One region of the Acetobacterium sp. MES1 genome, then DNA from elsewhere that is predicted to be linked to it. Evidence: riboswitches for the same ligand, from Rfam matches in the RefSeq annotation. Region 1 holds a riboswitch; the other holds the start of a gene.
The links. A riboswitch is a leader RNA that binds a small molecule or an ion and turns the genes downstream of it on or off. The one in region 1 is predicted to bind glycine.
Positions count from the first base shown of each region.

Region 2: it holds a riboswitch for glycine, as region 1 does, so the genes downstream of both, gcvH (glycine cleavage system protein GcvH) here and BI182_RS16625 (alanine/glycine:cation symporter family protein) in region 1, are expected to answer to the same signal.

Region 1 is NZ_MJUY01000060.1:101,382-111,036, reverse strand. Features, by position in the region: gene BI182_RS16635 (response regulator transcription factor) at 1-131, opposite strand, end outside; gene BI182_RS16630 (hypothetical protein) at 320-610, shown strand; gene BI182_RS16625 (alanine/glycine:cation symporter family protein) at 671-2,086, opposite strand; glycine riboswitch at 2,131-2,248, opposite strand; gene BI182_RS16620 (MetQ/NlpA family ABC transporter substrate-binding protein) at 2,564-3,376, opposite strand; gene BI182_RS16615 (methionine ABC transporter permease) at 3,486-4,145, opposite strand; gene BI182_RS16610 (methionine ABC transporter ATP-binding protein) at 4,135-5,076, opposite strand; gene BI182_RS16605 (YccF domain-containing protein) at 5,439-5,807, opposite strand; gene msrA (peptide-methionine (S)-S-oxide reductase MsrA) at 5,827-6,369, opposite strand; gene BI182_RS16595 (alpha/beta fold hydrolase) at 6,371-7,111, opposite strand; tRNA gene BI182_RS16590 (tRNA-Lys) at 7,247-7,322, opposite strand; tRNA gene BI182_RS16585 (tRNA-Gln) at 7,408-7,484, opposite strand; tRNA gene BI182_RS16580 (tRNA-His) at 7,511-7,587, opposite strand; tRNA gene BI182_RS16575 (tRNA-Arg) at 7,613-7,689, opposite strand; tRNA gene BI182_RS16570 (tRNA-Gly) at 7,709-7,782, opposite strand; gene BI182_RS16565 (ABC transporter permease) at 7,904-8,686, opposite strand; gene BI182_RS16560 (ABC transporter ATP-binding protein) at 8,695-9,600, opposite strand; gene BI182_RS16555 (metallophosphoesterase family protein) at 9,627-9,655, opposite strand, start outside.
Region 2 is NZ_MJUY01000010.1:43,561-53,215, reverse strand. Features, by position in the region: gene gcvPA (aminomethyl-transferring glycine dehydrogenase subunit GcvPA) at 1-1,127, opposite strand, end outside; gene gcvT (glycine cleavage system aminomethyltransferase GcvT) at 1,141-3,783, opposite strand; gene gcvH (glycine cleavage system protein GcvH) at 3,804-4,181, opposite strand; glycine riboswitch at 4,249-4,315, opposite strand; glycine riboswitch at 4,319-4,424, opposite strand; gene BI182_RS03155 (YDG domain-containing protein) at 4,729-9,069, shown strand; partial or broken gene BI182_RS17310 (hypothetical protein) at 9,257-9,346, shown strand; gene BI182_RS03150 (sensor histidine kinase) at 9,385-9,655, opposite strand, start outside.

The DNA.
Region 1 (9,655 bases):
GCCCATAAATCCAGAGCTTCTTCTCCATCGGCTGCACCGAAGCCTTGATAGCCTTCTTTATTTAAATATTTCAAAACGATTTCCCGTAGCTTATCTTCATCTTCTGCCACCAGAATGCGAATCCCCTTCATTCACATGCCCTCCCTTTTCTATTTATTTATAAAAGTTTACCCAATTACTATGACAATACTGTGTCAGTATGAACCATTTAATTATTTTTATTTTATCACATGAATTTTATTTTTGACACAGTATTGACATATAACCGTCATATAATACAAACAACAACAGAACACACTAAAAAAACGGAGGAATTTCAATGAAAACAAAACTTATTTTAGTCGGATCCCTGGCCTTAATGCTGGCTACCGCTGGTAGCGCTCTGGCAGCTCCAAACCACGGCGCTGGTACTGGTGCCTGCAATGGTTTGACCGAACAGCAACGGATTGAACGTCAAGCCAGCCATGATACCAATGGCGACGGCATCTGCGACAACGAAAATTGCACCCAGGACGGCACGGCCCACCAATACGGCAATGGTGATGGCACCTGTGACGGCACCCAACCTCAAGACGGCACTGGCATGCATCATGGCGGCAGAACCCGCTAATAAGCCCATTTTAAAATGCCCAATGAAAGCGCGCTTTCATTGGGCATTTTTTAGGTTATACTATTCCACTTCTTTGTTCTTAAGCTTTTTAACATAGACCCGGGTTTCGGCAACAACCACCCCACTTAATGCCATCAAGGCAATCAGATTGGGCAATGCCATCAACCCATTAAAAATGTCTGCAATCGTCCAAACCGCTGAAACGGTCATAAACGGTCCGATAAAGACCGCCAGAATATACAAATAGCGATAGGTTAACACAGCCTTCATTTTTCCATTTGACAGATATTCCAGACAACGTTCGCCGTAATAATTCCAGCCCAAAATGGTGGTAAAAGCAAAGAATACCAGACAGATCATCAGCAAAAACGAGCTAACTTCCGGAGCAAAAGGCAATCCTACCTGAAACGCATTGGTTGTCACCGCCACCCCTTCCAGCCCGATGTTCCATGATCCAGTTAAGACAATCGCCAATCCCGTCATGGTACAAACCACGATGGTATCTAAAAAGGTTCCGGTCATCGAAACCAGCCCCTGCCGCACCGGTTCATTGGTTTTTGCTGCAGCAGCGGCAATCGGAGCGCTACCAAGACCCGCCTCATTCGAGAAGATCCCCCGAGCAATCCCTTTTTGCATAGCAACCAGCACGGCGCCTAAGGCCCCACCGGCCACTGCCCGGAAACCAAAGGCACTGGCGACAATTTCAGTAATGGCCGCCGGTATCAATCCGGCATTAGTAATTAAAATAATCGCACAACACAATACATAAATAACAATCATAAAGGGGACAATAATCTGAGAAACATTGGCAATCCGCTTAAGCCCCCCAATTACCACCAGTCCCACAAAAATCGTAACAATGGTTCCGGTAATCACCACACTCCAGGAATATTCCATGCCTAGAAGGTTGACTGTCCATTGATTATTGGGATCAAAAAAATTATTGGCCGCACTGGCAATCCCATTCACCTGAGTGAAGGTTCCAATTCCCAAAAGACCAACCCCGGCACCAAAAAAGGCAAAGACTTTTGCCAACCAGCGCCATTTTATGCCCATCCCATTTTCGATATAATAAAAAGGTCCGCCCAGGACATGTCCATCCGGTTCAATAACCCGATATTTAATGGCCAGAACTCCTTCGGCGAATTTGGTCGCCATCCCAAACAAGGCGGCAATCCACATCCAAAACAAGGCTCCCGGTCCTCCGGCGACAATCGCAGTGGCAACACCTACAATATTTCCGGTTCCAACGGTTGCTGAGAGGGCTGTACACAGGGCTCCAAAACTGGTTACCTCGCCTTCGCCCCCTTCTTCATTCTTCACCATGTACTTCAGCGCTTTGGGTAAATAGCGGATCTGAAGTCCGTGCAAGCGGATGGTCAAAAAAATCCCCACCGCCAGAATCAGCACAATCAATGGCACACCCCATACGAGGTCGTCAAACCATACTAAAAATTCATTAAATTGTTGAAACATTTTGTTCCTCCTTCTCTTAATTGTGAAGAGGGAGAACAACACCAATGGGTTGCTCTGTCCTTTTGCCTGAGAGATAGCCTGAAATGTTCAGTCGTTGCCAGACTGATCTTTCCAGGGGTACACCTTCGGCGCTCATCTTTGAGACTCTCCAGAGTGCTGCGATTTTACAACAGCGTTAAAATAATATCACAATTCATTTAACGAGTGCAAGATTATTTTAAAAATCAATCCCATCCTGGTTTTTAAACAAAAAAAGAAACGCCTCGATTTGTGACGTTTCAGGTTATCGATAAACTACCGTACCGACCAATTGTTAATCTGTTGTTCGCCGCGGAATCGGACAGGCTTTGCCGTGTCCGCTCCGATGCGTAGGGTCTGACCCCTAGGTCACAACATGATCTAACAATTGTCGGTACTGGGTTAGCTTTTGTACAGTCGGTAACATCTCTATTTGAGACGCTTCCCGGATATTTTGACTTAAGACATTGGTACCACGGCACCCTGATAATTGCTTTCGATAAAGCTGATGACTTTTTCGCTTTGCAGTGCTTTCATCAGTGCCAACGTTTTTTCACTTTTTTCATCGCCGGCTCGAACGGCAACAATATTTGCATAGGTCTGAGCTGCCAGGGAATCTTTTTCTTCTTTGGCAATGGCATCGGTACCGGCGTTTAATCCAGCTTCAATGGCGTAATTGCCATTAATGACGGCTAAATCAACATCTGGCAGTGATCGGGCCAGCTGTGCTGCTTCCAGTTCTTTAAAGACAATGTTTTTCGGGTTTTCGATAACATCTTTTGGTGTTGCTTCCAGGCCAGCATTGGGATCAACCTTGATCAAACCAATGGTTTCCAGCAACAGCAGCGCCCGGGCTTCGTTAGTGGTATCATTGGGAATGGCAATGGTCGCACCGCTGGCAATTGCATCCAGAGTCTTAATTTTACCCGGGTATAAACCCAATGGCTCATAGTGAACCACGCCTGCACTCACCAGTTTGGTGTTGTTTTTTACATTAAAGTCTTCCAGGTAGGGGAGGTGTTGGAAAAAGTTGGCATCCAACTCTTTATTCTGTAGTGTTAAATTGGGTTGGACATAATCGGTAAATTCTTTGATTTCAAGAGTATACCCATCTTCTTTTAACACGTCGCTGGCAATCGCCAGAATTTCTGCATGGGGTGCTGGACTGGCCCCAACAACGATGGTTTTTTCATCTGTTCCCTTTGCTGAACAGCCGGTAAATAGGGCTAAACCAAGAACACTAATTAATAATACTGAACCTAATTTCTTCATGATCTTCTCCTTTTCATTTCTTTTCATATAATCCCTAGTTGATTAATATGTAATATAACACGAAGTTCCTCCGCTGTCAACCATAATCAGCTGCTGATCATCAAACGCGTTATTTTCGGCGATCCTGTTTCTGGGCAATTTTCATCCCCACTTCCTGGAACAGCTGAACAATTAAAACCAGCAGCACCACGGTAATCACCATCATCCCGGTTTCATAGCGATAGTAACCAAAACGAATGGCGATGTCCCCCAGACCGCCGCCACCAACAATCCCAGCCATGGCTGAATAGCCTAAAATAGTGGTCGTAGCAATCGCCGCCCCAATAATCAAGGAAGGTTTTGCTTCGGGGATCATCACCTTGGTCACCACTTGTATCGGGCTGGCCCCCATTGACAAAGAGGCCTCAATAATGCCATAATCCACCTCTTTAATGGACGACTCCACTAGCCGGGCAATAAACGGAGCTGCGGCAATCACCAGCGGGACAATCGTAGCCGTAGATCCGATAGTGGTTCCGGTGATCATCCGAGTCAGGGGAATCACCGCTATCAGTAAAATCAAAAACGGAATCGATCGAGTAATATTAACAACAATATTAAGCACCTGGTTGACTACCTTCATCGGCACAATCCCCTCGGAATCGCTGGTGACCAGCAAAACACCCATGGGTAATCCGATTAGATAGGCCAAGAGTGTTGAGGCCAAGGTCATATAGAGGGTTTCCAACGTTCCCTGAGCAATGAGGCCAGTCATTGAATTATCCCACATGAGCGCTCACCTCCTCAACAGTAATTTGATGTGAACGCAGATAATTAATGGCCCGGGCCGCACTCAGCTCATCCTCAGGCAATTGAATAACCATTTGTCCAAAAGCGAAGCCATCGATATTTTTCATATCAGCATGGAGAATATTCACCAGGCATTTTGTTTCCAGAACCATTTTTGCCATCACCGAGTCACTGGATGATTTTTCGTCAAATACGACCCGATAGGTGTTCTTACCCATTACTACCGAACCCTGATCGCCCTCGGAAAAAATCATTTTTTTTGCAATATCGGTTTTCGGATTCCGGAAAATGTCTTCAACTTCGCCATCTTCGGCAATCTGACTTTTATCGATGATCGCCACATGGCTGCAGATCTGCTCCACCACACTCATTTCATGGGTGATGATCACAATCGTGATCCCCAATTTATGATTAATTTCTTTTAACAGCTTAAGAATTGAATTGGTGGTCGAGGGATCCAGAGCCGAGGTGGCCTCATCACACAGCAAAATTTTGGGATTATTGGCCAACGCCCGGGCGATGGCAATCCGTTGCTTTTGACCTCCGGACAACTGCGCCGGATAGGCCTTGGCTTTATCGGGCAGGCCCACCAGTTCTAACAATTCAGCCGCTCTTTTTTTTGCCGTTTCTTTATCCACTCCGGCAATTTCCAGGGGAAAAAGAATGTTTTTCTCGGCAGTGCGTTGCATCAGCAAATTAAATTGCTGAAAAATCATGCCCACTGAATAACGCACCGTTCTTAGTTCTTTTTCAGTTATTTTCGAAATATCCTGTCCATCAATGAAAACGCTACCACTGGTGGGCTTTTCAAGAAGATTGATACAACGAACCAGGGTGCTTTTGCCAGCCCCACTCATACCAATAATCCCATAAATATCGCCCTGGTTAATGCTTAGATTGATACCATCCAAAGCCTTTACTTCGCCACTTTTGGGACGAAAGGTTTTCCCCAGATCCTTTATTTCAATGATGGGTTTCAGAGACGTCTTTTCTGTTTCGATGTTCCTTACCCTCCTACACTCAATAAATTTATTGTTTTAATGAACTTAACACCAATCAGGCATTCCCGCTTTGTTTAGCTATTTGACAACGTTTCAAACTGTCCGCCACTATCTGACAGTAATCCCATCAATCATTTTGTCTAATACACATTGTCGTTGCCGATCTTCACAATGACATAAGTCCTATTAAAAACAGTGGGTTAAAACACACCCACCGTTTATTATAGTCTCGATTTGATTTTCTTGTCAAGCCAAATAGCGCAATCCCTACCTTAAATATCGGTAATTTGTGCGCCAAAGGGAAACAATGCCAGTTTGGCAAACTTAAACCACTGTAGTCCAAACGGGATCCCAATCAGGGTAATGCAATAGATAATCCCCAGAATCGCCGATGCCGCTGCCAGCCCCCAACCAAAAATCAATATCCATAAAATATTCAGGATCACCGAACCCGTTCCCATCTGTGAATAATCGACCGTTTTTCCAAATGGCCAGAATACCAACTGCGCCATTTTAAAGGCTTGCAACCCCAGAGGAATCCCAATAATCGTGATGCAGCAAAGAATTCCGGCTAAAAACCAACCAATTGCCATAATCAGGCCCCCAAAAATAATCCAGATAATATTCCCAATAATACTCATACTAGTCTCTTTTCATTTTTTATTTTATGGATGGATCCCGAGCGACTGCAGCCTTTTTAAACTCACGATTGCCAATATGACAATACCCGCCGGGATTCTTTATTAGATACTCCTGGTGATAGCCTTCTGCTGCGCTATAGTTCTCCAGCGGCAGCACTTCGATGGCCAGCGGCACCCCATATTCCATCCTTAATGCCTGAACCGACGCTAAGATCACCGCTTCATCGGCAGGATCCGAATAATAAATACCCGTACGATACTGAATTCCCACATCGTTCCCCTGACGATTCACGGCAACCGGATCGATGACTTCAAAATACATACTCAACAAAAATGGTAGGCTGATCACCTGATTGTCATAGGTGACCTTAACTACCTCAGCATGCCCGGTGTTGTGATGACAGACATCCTCGTAGGTGGGATTTTGGGTTTTGCCATTGGCATAACCGACCTCGGTTTTGATGACTCCCCTAATGGCTTTAAAATACATTTCCGTTCCCCAGAAACAGCCGCCAGCCAAGGTGATTTCTCTGACATTATTATTCAAATTTTCTCTTATCATATCAGTTTCCTTTCCAGATTTCCATAATTTTTTCGACCGTGATCACTTGCTGTTCAGCCTGGGTGATCGATGCTGTACCATCGCCAGCCTGCAATCCATAATTGCCAAAGCCACTGTGATTGCCCCCAGCAATTTCATAATAGCTGGCTTCCCGCGGCATCTTATCCCGGCCTTTAGCCAGACCCTGCTGATCAATAATCTGATCGGCACTGCCATAGAGACTTAGTACCGGATGACTGCTTTGAGTCAGCGATTCATTGGGATATGCACCTAAGAGCACCAACCCGGATACCTGATCTTCATGTCCAGCCAGATAGTCCGAGGCCATCGCCCCACCCAGGGAGTGCCCAACCATCACCCAATTCTCAATCTCCGGTATGGTTTCGATTACCGCATCAGCTCCATTTATATTAAACACCGCCAGATTAAAGGGCATGCCGACAATCACTGCCGGATAGCCTTGTTCTGCTAGTGCCCGTACTAACGGAGCATAGGCGATGTCTTCCACCTTCCCGCCGGGATAAAAAATAAAACCTGTTTCATTTTGACCTGCTGTTGGCATAAATATCGTCAGATTACCTTCTTCTCGAACATTCACCTGATCACTTGAAATCAGGGCATCATGAGCCGTTTGATCGGCATGATAGTAGTCCCCCAAATACGTCAATATCCCAATAACCAAAACTACCAATACAATTCCAATTATTTTTACAATTTTTTTAGCGGTTTTTCCTTCTTTCATCGCTGCTCCTTAGTGATGTGGGCGGTTGCTTCTGATCTCACTTTTATACCCCAACCCATTATAAAACAACCATTTCGTCATTTTAATTTTTCAAAAAATAAAAAAACCGCAATCGCTGCGGTTCTGTTTTTTAAATGGTGACCCATGGGCGACTTGAACGCCCGACACCCTGATTAAAAGTCAGATGCTCTACCAACTGAGCTAATGGGTCAGATAGATTAATTAATATTTATTTGTCTTAAAACGACTGAGTTAATGGGTCAGATGCTGTTTTTCTTTTCTCTGCTTAATAAAAATGGCAGGGGTAGCAGGACTCGAACCTACGAAATGCCAGAATCAAAATCTGGTGCCTTACCAACTTGGCTATACCCCTATAAAAATAATAACGATATAAAAAAATGGGGTGGATAATGGGACTCGAACCCACAACATCCAGAACCACAATCTGGCGCTCTAACCGATTGAACTATACCCACCACGATATAAAAACAAACTAAAAAATGGTGCGCCTGAAGGGATTCGAACCCCTGGCACACGGCTTAGAAGGCCGTTGCTCTATCCTACTGAGCTACAGGCGCTCAATCCTTTTCGCAAAAATGGAGCGGGTGAAGGGAATCGAACCCTCGCGACTGGCTTGGAAGGCCAGGGCTCTACCACTGAGCTACACCCGCATTGCCTCTCTTAGAGACAAGTGTTAGTATACTTGAAATAGGCAGTGTTGTCAACTCTTTTTTAATTATTTTTTCTTTTTATGGGCGCTCAAAACTCGGTCAGTCTGAACCGAAACAAGGCTTAGACTATTTTAATTCCAACACCTTTTTTGAAGATATAGGCCGCAATCAAAAATGAACTGATCAGCAATCCCATTGTCAAAAGAACGTGTATCACAATATTGCCCTCGCAGACGCCGATATAGGCGTATCGGGAAACATTAACCAGCGGAAAGATCGGGTTGAGATAGATTAGATTGGCCAGAAATCCCGGTAGTTTGGAAACCTCAAAAAAGACCCCTCCTAAATAGGTAAGTGGCGTGATAATAATTGCCAGAGCAAAATTCATCTTTTCAAAATTGTCCAGTACCAGACCGGCAATTAAACCCACGGAGGCAAAAACAAAGGACGTTGCCGTCAGTGAGAGGACAAAAAAGATTGGATATGCAACTTCATAGCCCACGAAAAATATCGTCGCCACATAAGTCAAAATGCCAACCAGCACCCCGCGAAACATTCCACCAAAGACAAAAGCCAGAATTTTTTCTGCCAGTGAGATGGGATAGCTGTTTAGATCCTGAATGGTGTTTTGAAATTTCTGTGAGATCATTGAAAAAGCGGGATTTTGAAAGGCCGCAAAAATTGCTCCCATCGTCGCTAAACCGGGAACCAGAAAATTGAGATAGCTAATTCCATCAATCCCGACTTCTCTGGTTTGCAGCATTCCCCCGAAGATCAGCATATATAATATATTCGAAATCAGTGGCGCCAGTACTGTCTGTACCGGAACCTTCATAAACCGATGGATTTCTTTATTTAAGAGGGTTGCAAATCCAACTCTGTTATAAAAAACTCTACTTTTCATTTGCCCTCCTAATGTTTAATGATATTTAAATAAATATCTTCCAGTTTTGGTCTTTCGACCACCAGATTGGTGAATTCTAAGTTTTTCTCCGATAGTTGCCTAAAGACTTTGGACAAGTCTTTTTTTGAGGCTTTCAGCTGCAGCCTGGTTTTATCTTCAATACGCGGATGATAGTCACTTAAAAAATCAAAGTCAGCCAGATTAAGCGCCTGATCAAAGTGAACCTCGATGATTGACTCCCGGGAAAAGGCATCCATCAGTTCTTCTTTGGGTTCATCAGCAATAATTTTCCCGCCATCAATAATCACAATCCGCTTGCACAGCTTTTCAGCTTCTTCAATATAGTGGGTGGTCAGGATGATCGTGGTTCCGGACTGATGCAGCTTAACCAGAAAATCATATAAGGTATGGCGCATTTCAATATCAACACCCGCTGTTGGCTCATCGAGAATCAGGATTTTGGGCTTATGAACCAGCGCCTTGGCAATCAGAAACCGTCTGCGCATTCCCCCGGACAGATCCCGAATGCGGGCACTACGTTTTTCGGTTAAGTACAAGGCCTCCAGAACTTCATCAATATAGGCCTTGTTGTTTTTGATCCCAAAGTAACCGGATTGTTTTTTTAAGGCTTCATCAACAGTAAATACAAAATCATAGCCCGTATCCTGGGGGACGATGCCGATAATTTTTTTTGTTTCCAGTTCCTTCTTATCAAGATCGTAACCACCGATGCTGACACTCCCCTGGGTCTTTTTCACATTACCGGCCAGGATATTGATCAAGGTGCTTTTACCCGCCCCATTTTGTCCCAGCAGGGCGGTGAATTCCCCTTCAGCAATTTCTAAATTGATGTTTTTTAAAGCCTCTTTTTTTCCCTTTTGATAGATCATTGATACATCTCTTACACTGAGCATCGCTTGCCTCCTTTTCCCTGCTACAATCAATCATTCCAAAGCGGGATGATTTTTG
Region 2 (9,655 bases), on a different contig from region 1:
GGGGTAAATTTTCCGGTGGCAATCAGCCTGTCATGGAGATAATGGGCTTTACGAAGGCATAGGGTAGCCACCTCTTTTAGCCCCGCCTTGCCCAGCAACGTCAGATAAATCGTTGCTGCCAGGGCATTCAGGGCCTGATTCGAGCAGATATTTGACGTCGCCTTATCCCGCCGGATATGCTGTTCTCTGGTCTGAAGGGTTAAAACAAAGGCTCGTTTGCCGTCATGGTCAGTGGTTTGTCCAACCACCCGACCGGGCAATTTTCGCATCAGAGCCTTGGTTGTTGCCATAAAACCCAGTCCCGGCCCGCCGAAACTGATTGGATTCCCCAGGCACTGACCATCTCCAACCACGATATCGGCCCCCAATTCGCCGGGAGATCGAAGGATTGCCAATGACAATGGATCGACAGAGGCAATAAACAACGCTTTTTGTTGATGGGCAAGGTCCGCTACCCGGCTCAACTCTTCAATAACGCCAAAAAAGTTCGGACTTTGCACAATCACCGCAGCAGTCTGCGCGCCGCATAAGGCTTCAAGCTCGTTTAAATCGATGGTACCATTTTGAAAACCAATTTCTCTTACCCGCACGTTTTTAAAGTGGGCGTAGGTTTGCACCACCTGGCGATGCTCAGGAGAAACGGTGCTGGCAATCAGCACTTCGTTCCGACCCGTCTGACTGACAGCCATTGCCACCGCTTCGGCCAGTGCCGTTGCGCCATCATACATTGACGCATTGGCAATCTCCATTCCGGTCAACTCACAGATCATCGATTGAAACTCAAAGATTGCCTGCAGGGTGCCCTGACTGATTTCCGGCTGATAGGGTGTGTAAGCCGTGTAGAATTCCTGTCGGGAGGTCAGACTGCCAACAACACTGGGAATAAAATGATCATACGCCCCGGCTCCCAAAAAACAAGTGCAGCTGTCCAGGTCGGTATTTTTTTGTGCCAGCTCCCGCATCAATGTGATCAGTTCCATTTCTGACAGGGCTTCCGGCAACGCCAGTTCCCGGTCCAGCCGGACTGCCACGGGGATGTCCGCAAAAAGTGCATCCCGGGATGTCAGACCCAGTTTTTCAAGCATCGCCTGTTGTTCTTCCCCGGTTGTTGATAAATAAGATGCCATCGATGTTCCTCCTTTATAGTGTGGCTTTCAGTTTTTCAAGTTGTTCTGCTATCGCTTCATCGTCAAAGCAGTATTTCATTGTAGTAAACTGGCTGCGGAGCTTTTTAACGTCTTCCGCCACCGCTTTTTTACGCAGAATCACATCGGCCATCAATTCAGCCGTCTCTTTAAAGGCTTCCCTGGTAAAGCCAAAGCGGGTCATCTCGGCAACACCAATGCGGATTGCCCCGGAAGCGGTAAAGCCCTCTTCCTCCGGTGTTGCCTGATAATTAATGATGATATTGCTTTCTTCGAGACGTCTGGCCACTTCTGGACCAATGCCATAGCCAACCTTCACCACCACCTGGTGGGTCTCGGTATAGGAAATCTGTGGATCGCCGGCCACATCAAGTCCAGCTTCGGCCAGCGCTTTGGCAAAATATTTGGCATTCTCAATGACAGTGCGCTGATAATCATCTTTGAAATAATTCATTTCGTAGGCCGCCATTAACAGACCCAACATTGTGCCGAGATGGTGGTTGCTGACACTGCCCGGAAACGCCCGGGTCTCGATGGTTTCCCAAAGGCCATACTTATAATCATCCTTGTCATAATTTCCGGCGATGACCCCACGCTGGGTACCAAAAAATGTTTTATGGGTGGAACCAGTTACCAGCTCAGCCCCTTCTTTAAAGGGATCCTGGAAATAATCACCGACCAGTCCCAGGACATGGGCCATGTCATACATAATCACCGCATTGAGTTGCTGATCATCGATAAATTGGCGTATTTCCTGTACCGGTTCCTTGTGCAGAACCATACTCTTGCCAAAGATAATTAATTCCGGTCGATACGTCGCAATGACTTTTTTTGTTTCTTCGACATCGATCTTAAAGAGATTATCCGGCTCCACCGGGAAATTGACAACTGCCGTTTTTTCCGTCCGGGGATCGACAGCGATATAATCATGCAGGGCGCCCATTGGCTGGGCACTTAAATGACCACCACGGATGATATGATTGTTCAGGATATAGCCCAACCGCTTGGCCTCAACCTTGCGGTTGACCCGATTCTTGTAATCCATCAAAGCACTAAAGACTGCCATATTGGCCATTTGCCCGCTGATTACCCGGGTTTCAACCTCGGCACAGTTAAAGTACTGCTTGAATTCCTCCATCAGCAGGTATTCAATCTCGTCGATAAAAGCCGTTCCCTGATAATAAAAAACGTCATAATCATAAAAAGATTTGGTTTTTTTGTGCTCCGCATAACGAAACGACGGATCCATCACTGATAACAACCGTACTGCCGATGAATGGGCTTGTTCCGATGGGATCAGGTTAATGGTTTCATACTGCCGGTGATGGCTGTTGTCAAAGCTCTTCTTCAGCAGATTGAGGGCTTTACCGGGATAATCGGCGGCACTTTCAAACTGTCTTGTCACCTCCACACCATAAAGAATCGGGCGGGCATACGGGGGCGCATCACTTTTTAAATGGTAGGGCACAATCACTGCCGCCACCCGTTTATTGCGGATTTCAACCTCCACCAGGTCATTGATTTCGACATCACCATCAAGGAGCGCCAGGCCAATCCCACGCATCGCTTTTTCATCGGTTATCTGACTATCCAGTCCATAGCCTTCGGCTTTTAAATAGGGTACCATGGTGGCACTGGTAATCACGCCGACTTCCCTGCCATCTTTAAAAACCTTGCATCCGGCCCGGGCCACACCCTTACCGGTAATGGCCAAGGGTCTGACAATTTTGGGCAGTTTGGATAAATCGCTAAAATCCCGTTCCATGATGGCCTTAAAGCCGCAATACTGTTCCCGAAGTGGTTCCCGCCCCAGATAATTGCCCTTATCCGCGGCAAAGCTGACAGCAAATTTAGCCAGTGGACAGGAAAAAATCGGAATCTCCTGACCCTCGTTATCCAGTCCCAGTTCGTGTCCATATAGCGGCAGACCGGCTTCCAGTCTTAATGTATCCCGGGCCCCCAGACCGACGGCCATGGCACCCAATCCCAGCAGCTCTTCCCAGATTTCCGGGCCCTGCCCGGCTTTGGCAAACAGTTCAAACCCCAGGGGTTCCCCGGTGTAGCCGGTTCGGGCCACCAGGAGGGGAGCCCCGTGATAATTAAGAATTCCCAACGCATTCTTAAGGGGTTCGGTCAAAAATTCGCTCCCGGTTAATTTTTTCAAAATATTCTTGGCTTCCGGGCCCTGCAGTGAAATCATCGCCAGCTCAGCGGATTGATCGGTTATTTGGGCATCAAAGGCTTTGATTTCGTTATTCAGGTGCTGCCAATCTTTGTCGGCGTTGGCCGCATTCACTACCAGCAGGTAGCGATCTTCATAAAAGCGGTAAAGGTAGGCATCATCAATGGCACCGCCGTTTTTATTGGGAATCATCGTATACTGGGCCTGAAGCAGATCCAGCGCAAAAACATTGTTGGTCAGGACATACTGTAAAAAAGCGGTGGCCTCTTTTCCGGTGATGATGAAGCGGGCCATATGTGAAACATCAAAGATGCCCGCTTTAATCCGGGTATGGAGATGCTCATCAACAATGCCATGGGGATACTGAATTGGCATCTCCCAGCCCCCAAAATCTACCAAGGTGGCTCCGGCTTTGACATGATTGTCATATAATACAGTGCGTTTTAAATCTCCCATTTGCTGATCTCGCACGCTTTCTATTCCTGACAAAACGCTTCGTACTCGGTTGCGTCCATCAAGTCATCAACTTCTGTGGGATCATCCATTTCAACACAAATCAACCAGTTTTCAAAGGCATCGGTATTAATCAGCTCTGGCTCATCATTCAGCGCTTCGTTAATTTTCTCGACCGTTCCGGCCACCGGCAAATAAATATCGGAAGCCGCCTTAACCGATTCGACCACCCCAAAGGTTTGATCCTTATCAATATGATCACCCACTTCCGGCAATTCAACAAAAACAATATCTCCCAGGGAATGTTGGGCGTAATCGGTAATCCCGATAGTGGCCCGATTGCCTTCTACCTTAACCCACTCATGATCCTTTGAATACTTCAACCCTTCAACAATTCTCATTTTTCAATCCTCCATTTTTTTCTAATTTTACCAAAAAACAAAAAAAGCAGAAAGCTAATGCCTTCTGCTCTGTTATTGACCTGAGAGATTTCTGTTTTAAAGTTGCCCCTTCGGTGCGTTTTCGCTTTCCAGAGAGATGTCCGGATGCGGTCCTCTTTACCTGAGATCATCACTGATATTATGGCTAATACCAGCTTATTCCTTCGGTGCTGCACACTCTGCAGTCTCTCCCGTATCCATCATTCATCATACCATCGTTTAATTGTATTCTTCAGCCTGATCTATTTATCAAGTTGTTGTGAGTATACACTGCTGCCCCGGTAATTGTCAACCACTGAAACCATATTATTTCAAACGGTGTCTATTTTTATTGTGCCTATCCTTTACCCGAATAGCTGCCCACTTTTGCGAAACGGCTATTTTCTTCGTGAATCGTTGTTAGCTTGGGCTTTAATTTCTGGTAGAATAAACTGGTTTAATGAAGCTAAATTGATTATGCGATATGAAAATTATTACATTTAACGCTATACTAAAAAGGAGAAAAATTATGAAAAAAACACTATTTGCCCTACTCTTATTTGCCCTCTTCATCCCAATTCAAACAGTCTTTGCCGAGACTGATATCATCCCGGTCTTATCCCGTGGCCATATCGAAAATTTGGGTGACTATCCAGCCGATCACACCTGGGTCGAAAGCCCTGAAATGATCGGCACCGTTGGTCAGAGTAAACGAATTGAAGGCTTCGAATTAAAACCTGATGCGGATGTGTCCTCGGAGATTGAACTGTGTTACAACGTCCATGTCCAGAATATCGGCTGGCACTATGATGAAAATGATCCCAGCACTTGGGCTAAAAACGGCGACTATGCCGGCACCCGTGGCAAGGGACTGCGCATTGAAGCGATCAAAATTGTTCTGCTTGACACCACCGGCAAACAGGTATCCGGTTATCATGTCCGTTACTGCGGTCATGTCCAGAATATTGGCGACTTGCCATCCGTTTCGGAAGAATGGTTCCTCGATGGTGAACAGCTTGGTACCGTTGGCAGCTCGCTTCGCCTTGAAGCATTAAAACTGGAAATTTTCAAGGATGCCACGACTGGCACCGATTTAAGTGCCTACACTGCCCTGATAAAACAAATTGAAAGTTTAAACGAATCCGACTTTAGCAAAACTTCCTGGAATAATCTGCAATCTGTTGTTTCTCAAAACAAGATTGATGAGCAAAGCAGTTCCGCTGAAATCGCCACCGCCATTGCAACTATCCAAAAGGCGATGAACCAGCTTGAAGATCTGACCCAATCAACCATTTACAGTAAAGCCGGTAGCTATGGACCAAGTAGCGGAAGCGAATCGATCAATCAGGATGTAATTATCACTACCGGTGATGTGACGCTTCAGAACTTGACAATTGATGGTAATCTGATCATTGATGAAGCCGTTGGCGACGGAAACGTGACCTTGAACAATGTCACAGTTTCCGGTGAGTTACGGGTTTGCGGCGGTGGCAAAAATAGTATTCACATTAACGGTGGCAATTATTCGAAAATCCTGGTTGAGCAGGCTCCGGATGGCGGCGTCCGGATTGTTACCACCGGCCTTGACGGAGTGCCAGTTATCCTAAGCGAAAACGCTGCTGGCGAAACCCTGATTCTTGAAGGCGAGTTCGATTCAGTCACAGTCAATGCTCCCAATGCGGTGATTAAAACCCAGGGGCAGACCAGCATTAAAACCCTGGATGTCGGCGAAGACGGTCAAAATACCGCCATTGAACTTGGTAGTACCACCGCCGTAACAAACCTGGCCTTGTCAGCACCTACTAATATCACTGGTAGCGGTAGGATCAGCAAAGCCGAGATTTCCTCAGACAATGTCAGCTTTGAAAAGGCTCCCGATAATTATACGGTTGACCCCGAGGTGGTGGTGCCACCTGTAATCCCCACCCCAGAACCGACACCTCAGCCACAACCCGGGGGCAGCGGTGGTGATAACGGCGGTGGCGGTTATACCCCACCGAGCAAAATCAGTCTGAGTGTGACCACTGTCCCAACTGTCAGCCCATCTAAAACCTACGATGGTACTACCGCCACCGATGTAACCAATCAGCTACTCGACACTGCAGCCATCACTGGAATTTCGATCGGTGATACCGTAACCGTTACCGCCACGGCTACCTATGACAATAAAAACGTCGGCAGCAATAAGGATATCACCATCACCTACAATCTATCCGGAGCTGCTGCCAGCAAGTACAATCCCCCGGCGACCACGACAATCAAGGGCGAGATTCTGACAAAACCCCTGAGCCTCCCGACAACACCGATCTCAAAAGAGTATGACGGAACAACGATGCTTGACACCGTGATTACCGAAGACATAGGCCAGCTGACCGCCGATAATTTCACGATCACCCGAACAGCCACCTATTTAGACAACAACGTAGGAGCCAATAAACCGGTAACCTGTTTCTACACCCTGTCGGGAAACGATGCCGGCAATTACAGCGCCCCGGCCGACCACTCGGGTACCGGAACCATTACCAAAAGAACCCTGACGGTCTCTTGCACCAGCCTGAATATCAATAAAACCAAAACCTATGATGGCAGCACTGACGTGTTTAATGGCAAGGGCAAAATTCAAGCTGGCAATAACGTGATCAGCGTGGCAACCGGTGTGGCAGCCGACCCCACTATTATCGTCACGGCCACCGCTGCTTATGATAATCAAAACGCCAGCGACAACCGAACTATTACGATTAGCTATTCAATTGACAGCACCTCTGCCAACAATCGCTATCAGGTCCCAGCGACAGAAACCATCAGTGGGGCTAATATTACCGCACGGTCATTGACAATAGCAGCTCCCACTCCGGTGGCCAAAGCCTACGACGGCACCGCCAATGTCTTTACAGAGGTCAATAATACGGGTATTATTTATAATACGTCCGTCCCAGCCGGCAATATTGCCGACACGGATTCTGGCAAGGTGACAGTCACCGCAACCGCCACCTATGATACCGGCAAGGATGTTGGCCCCGCTAAGCCAATAACCATCCGCTACACCCTTTCTGGGGATGCTGCCGGGAATTATCAGCCACTGCCCGATGATCACAGCAAAACCGCTGCCATTACCCCACTGACGCTAAATACCGGAACCGTGTCAGAAAAAACAAAAGAATATGACGGTACCAGCACCGCTAAACTGAATGTAAATGTCAGCTGCAGCGATAACAACGGTCTATTTGCCTCTGAAGCAGGCAAAACACTTTTATCCAAAGTAGACTCAAAATACTATACCGACAGCGCTTGTCAAACTGAAACCAGTAAGCCCTCAGATGCAGCTAATCTTTACATCAAGTACACCATTACTCTGGAAGGCACTTCAGCCAGCAATTATGTTTTTGCTGATAACCAATCCAGCTTAACCGGCACGACAAATGGCGGCAGCATTACCAAGAAGAAACTATCGGTTACCGCTGAAGCGATGGGGCTGCAAACCGAGAAAGACTATGATGGTAACATCAGTGCCAGCTCTACTCTCACTGCCATCACGGGCGGCACTGGCCTGACGGGGATCGTCGGCACCGAGCAGGTCACCGCGACAGCTTCAAGCCAGTATGATAGCGCCGATGCCGGTGACCGTACTATCACTACCAGCTTTTCGCTTTCCGGCCCTGATGCCAGCAATTACCTGATCGATCCCCTGATCAGTAGCGGCAAGATCAATCCGATTCAGCTAAATTATACCGGGGCCTTGCCTGATAATATTTCGAGTTACGCATCTAAAACTTACGACAGCACTCAAACAGTAAAACTCAATGGCGTTTATATTCAAGATCAGGATGTCACATCTGACGTTAACGGCATCCTTTCAGGTGAAACAGCCAAAGTCACCGCGACTGCCACCTTTAATGATAAAAATGCCGGCACCGATAAACCGGTCACGATAACCTATACGGTTAATTCCACCAATTATCTGGCCCCGCCCCCGAATACTGGAACAATCACGGCCAGTATCGACAAAAGGATGTTATCTTACGACGATAGCCTCCAGCTGGAAACCCTTAAAAAATGGGATGGCAAGACTTCAGCCATAGTCATCGATGCGAAAATCAGCCCCGCCACCGACTCATATTCCGGGATTGTTGCAGGTGATACCGTGTCGCTAGCTGCCTGTAGCGGGGAATACTATTCTGGAAATGCACCAACTTCAGCCGTCACACCGGATGATAGTTGGTACGAGATCCGCTTAACCCCCACCCTGAACGATGCAGCTACAAAAAATTATGTTATGGAATCGAAAAACGTTTCTGGCAGAATTCTACCGACGAATGCCGTCATCGGCGCTTCCTACAGTGGCAGCACTTGGAGTAATTGGAATTACGGCAATTTTGGTAGTATTAAAACTATAAGTCCGCCTGACGGGATGAAGCTTTTTATGTATGAAGCCAACACCTTCTACGGCCTTGGCTCCGATGGGAAAATTTATACTGCAACTGATGCTGCGAACATCACCAACTGGACACCCATTAATAATATCCAAGTCACATCTTCAGGTGCTTATCAGGTCTTTGGCCTTGATGCAGATGGCACGCCATTGGCGGTCGGTTCTGATGGAATGATTTATTTTTGGGCTGATCCGCAATGGTCAATTGATAGCTCCTCAATGGTAACTCTTCAAGGCAGTGGGTCACCGATCAACCCCACCTATTATAAAGAAGGTGCTTCGGAATACCTGATCTATCAGGACATTGCCGGTAACCTTTACAAAAGTGGTTTTGACAACTCGGGAGCTACTAGTATTTGTACCGCTCCGAAGCCGCCATCGACTTTTTCCCGTGAGCTAATCTATTACGACGGCTCTACAGTCGTCCTGTTCGCCTACTAAATCCAGCAATCGGATTCAAGAGATTCAATTGTAAGCGAAAATTGTATCCCACATACCCAAACAGAATAAAATCTGATAAAATCACCTCAGTATAACGCTGAAGGTGATTTTTATGTTAAACAGTGAAAAAGAGATAAATCATAAAAAATGGGTTGGGAGTATAGAAGCCTAGGAGCGCAGCGGATTAGAGCAGAAAAAATTGTGTGAAGTAAATCAGGTTAATTATCATAACTTCCAGTACTGGAGACAGCGTCCGAAAAAGAAAAGCGCCCTTTAGGAAGGTGTCTTGCCATCTGGGCCAATGTTTTGGATTAACTATTGCCGACACTGTTTAGAAGAGACAACAATTTTTACACAGGCACCTTGTGGGGTGTTTTCTAAGAACAACTGTCCTGAATGTTTTTGTGCCACTTTTTCGGCAATAGAAAGACCAATTCCATAATTTCGACTCCCTGTCCGGCTTGTATCCTGTTGCCAGAACATTTCCTTTGCATGGTGTATCGCTGTTTTTGAAAAGCCAGGCCCTTGATCCTGAACGCTAAATAATGTTTCCTGTTCATTTTGGCATGCAGAAATAGTAATATAT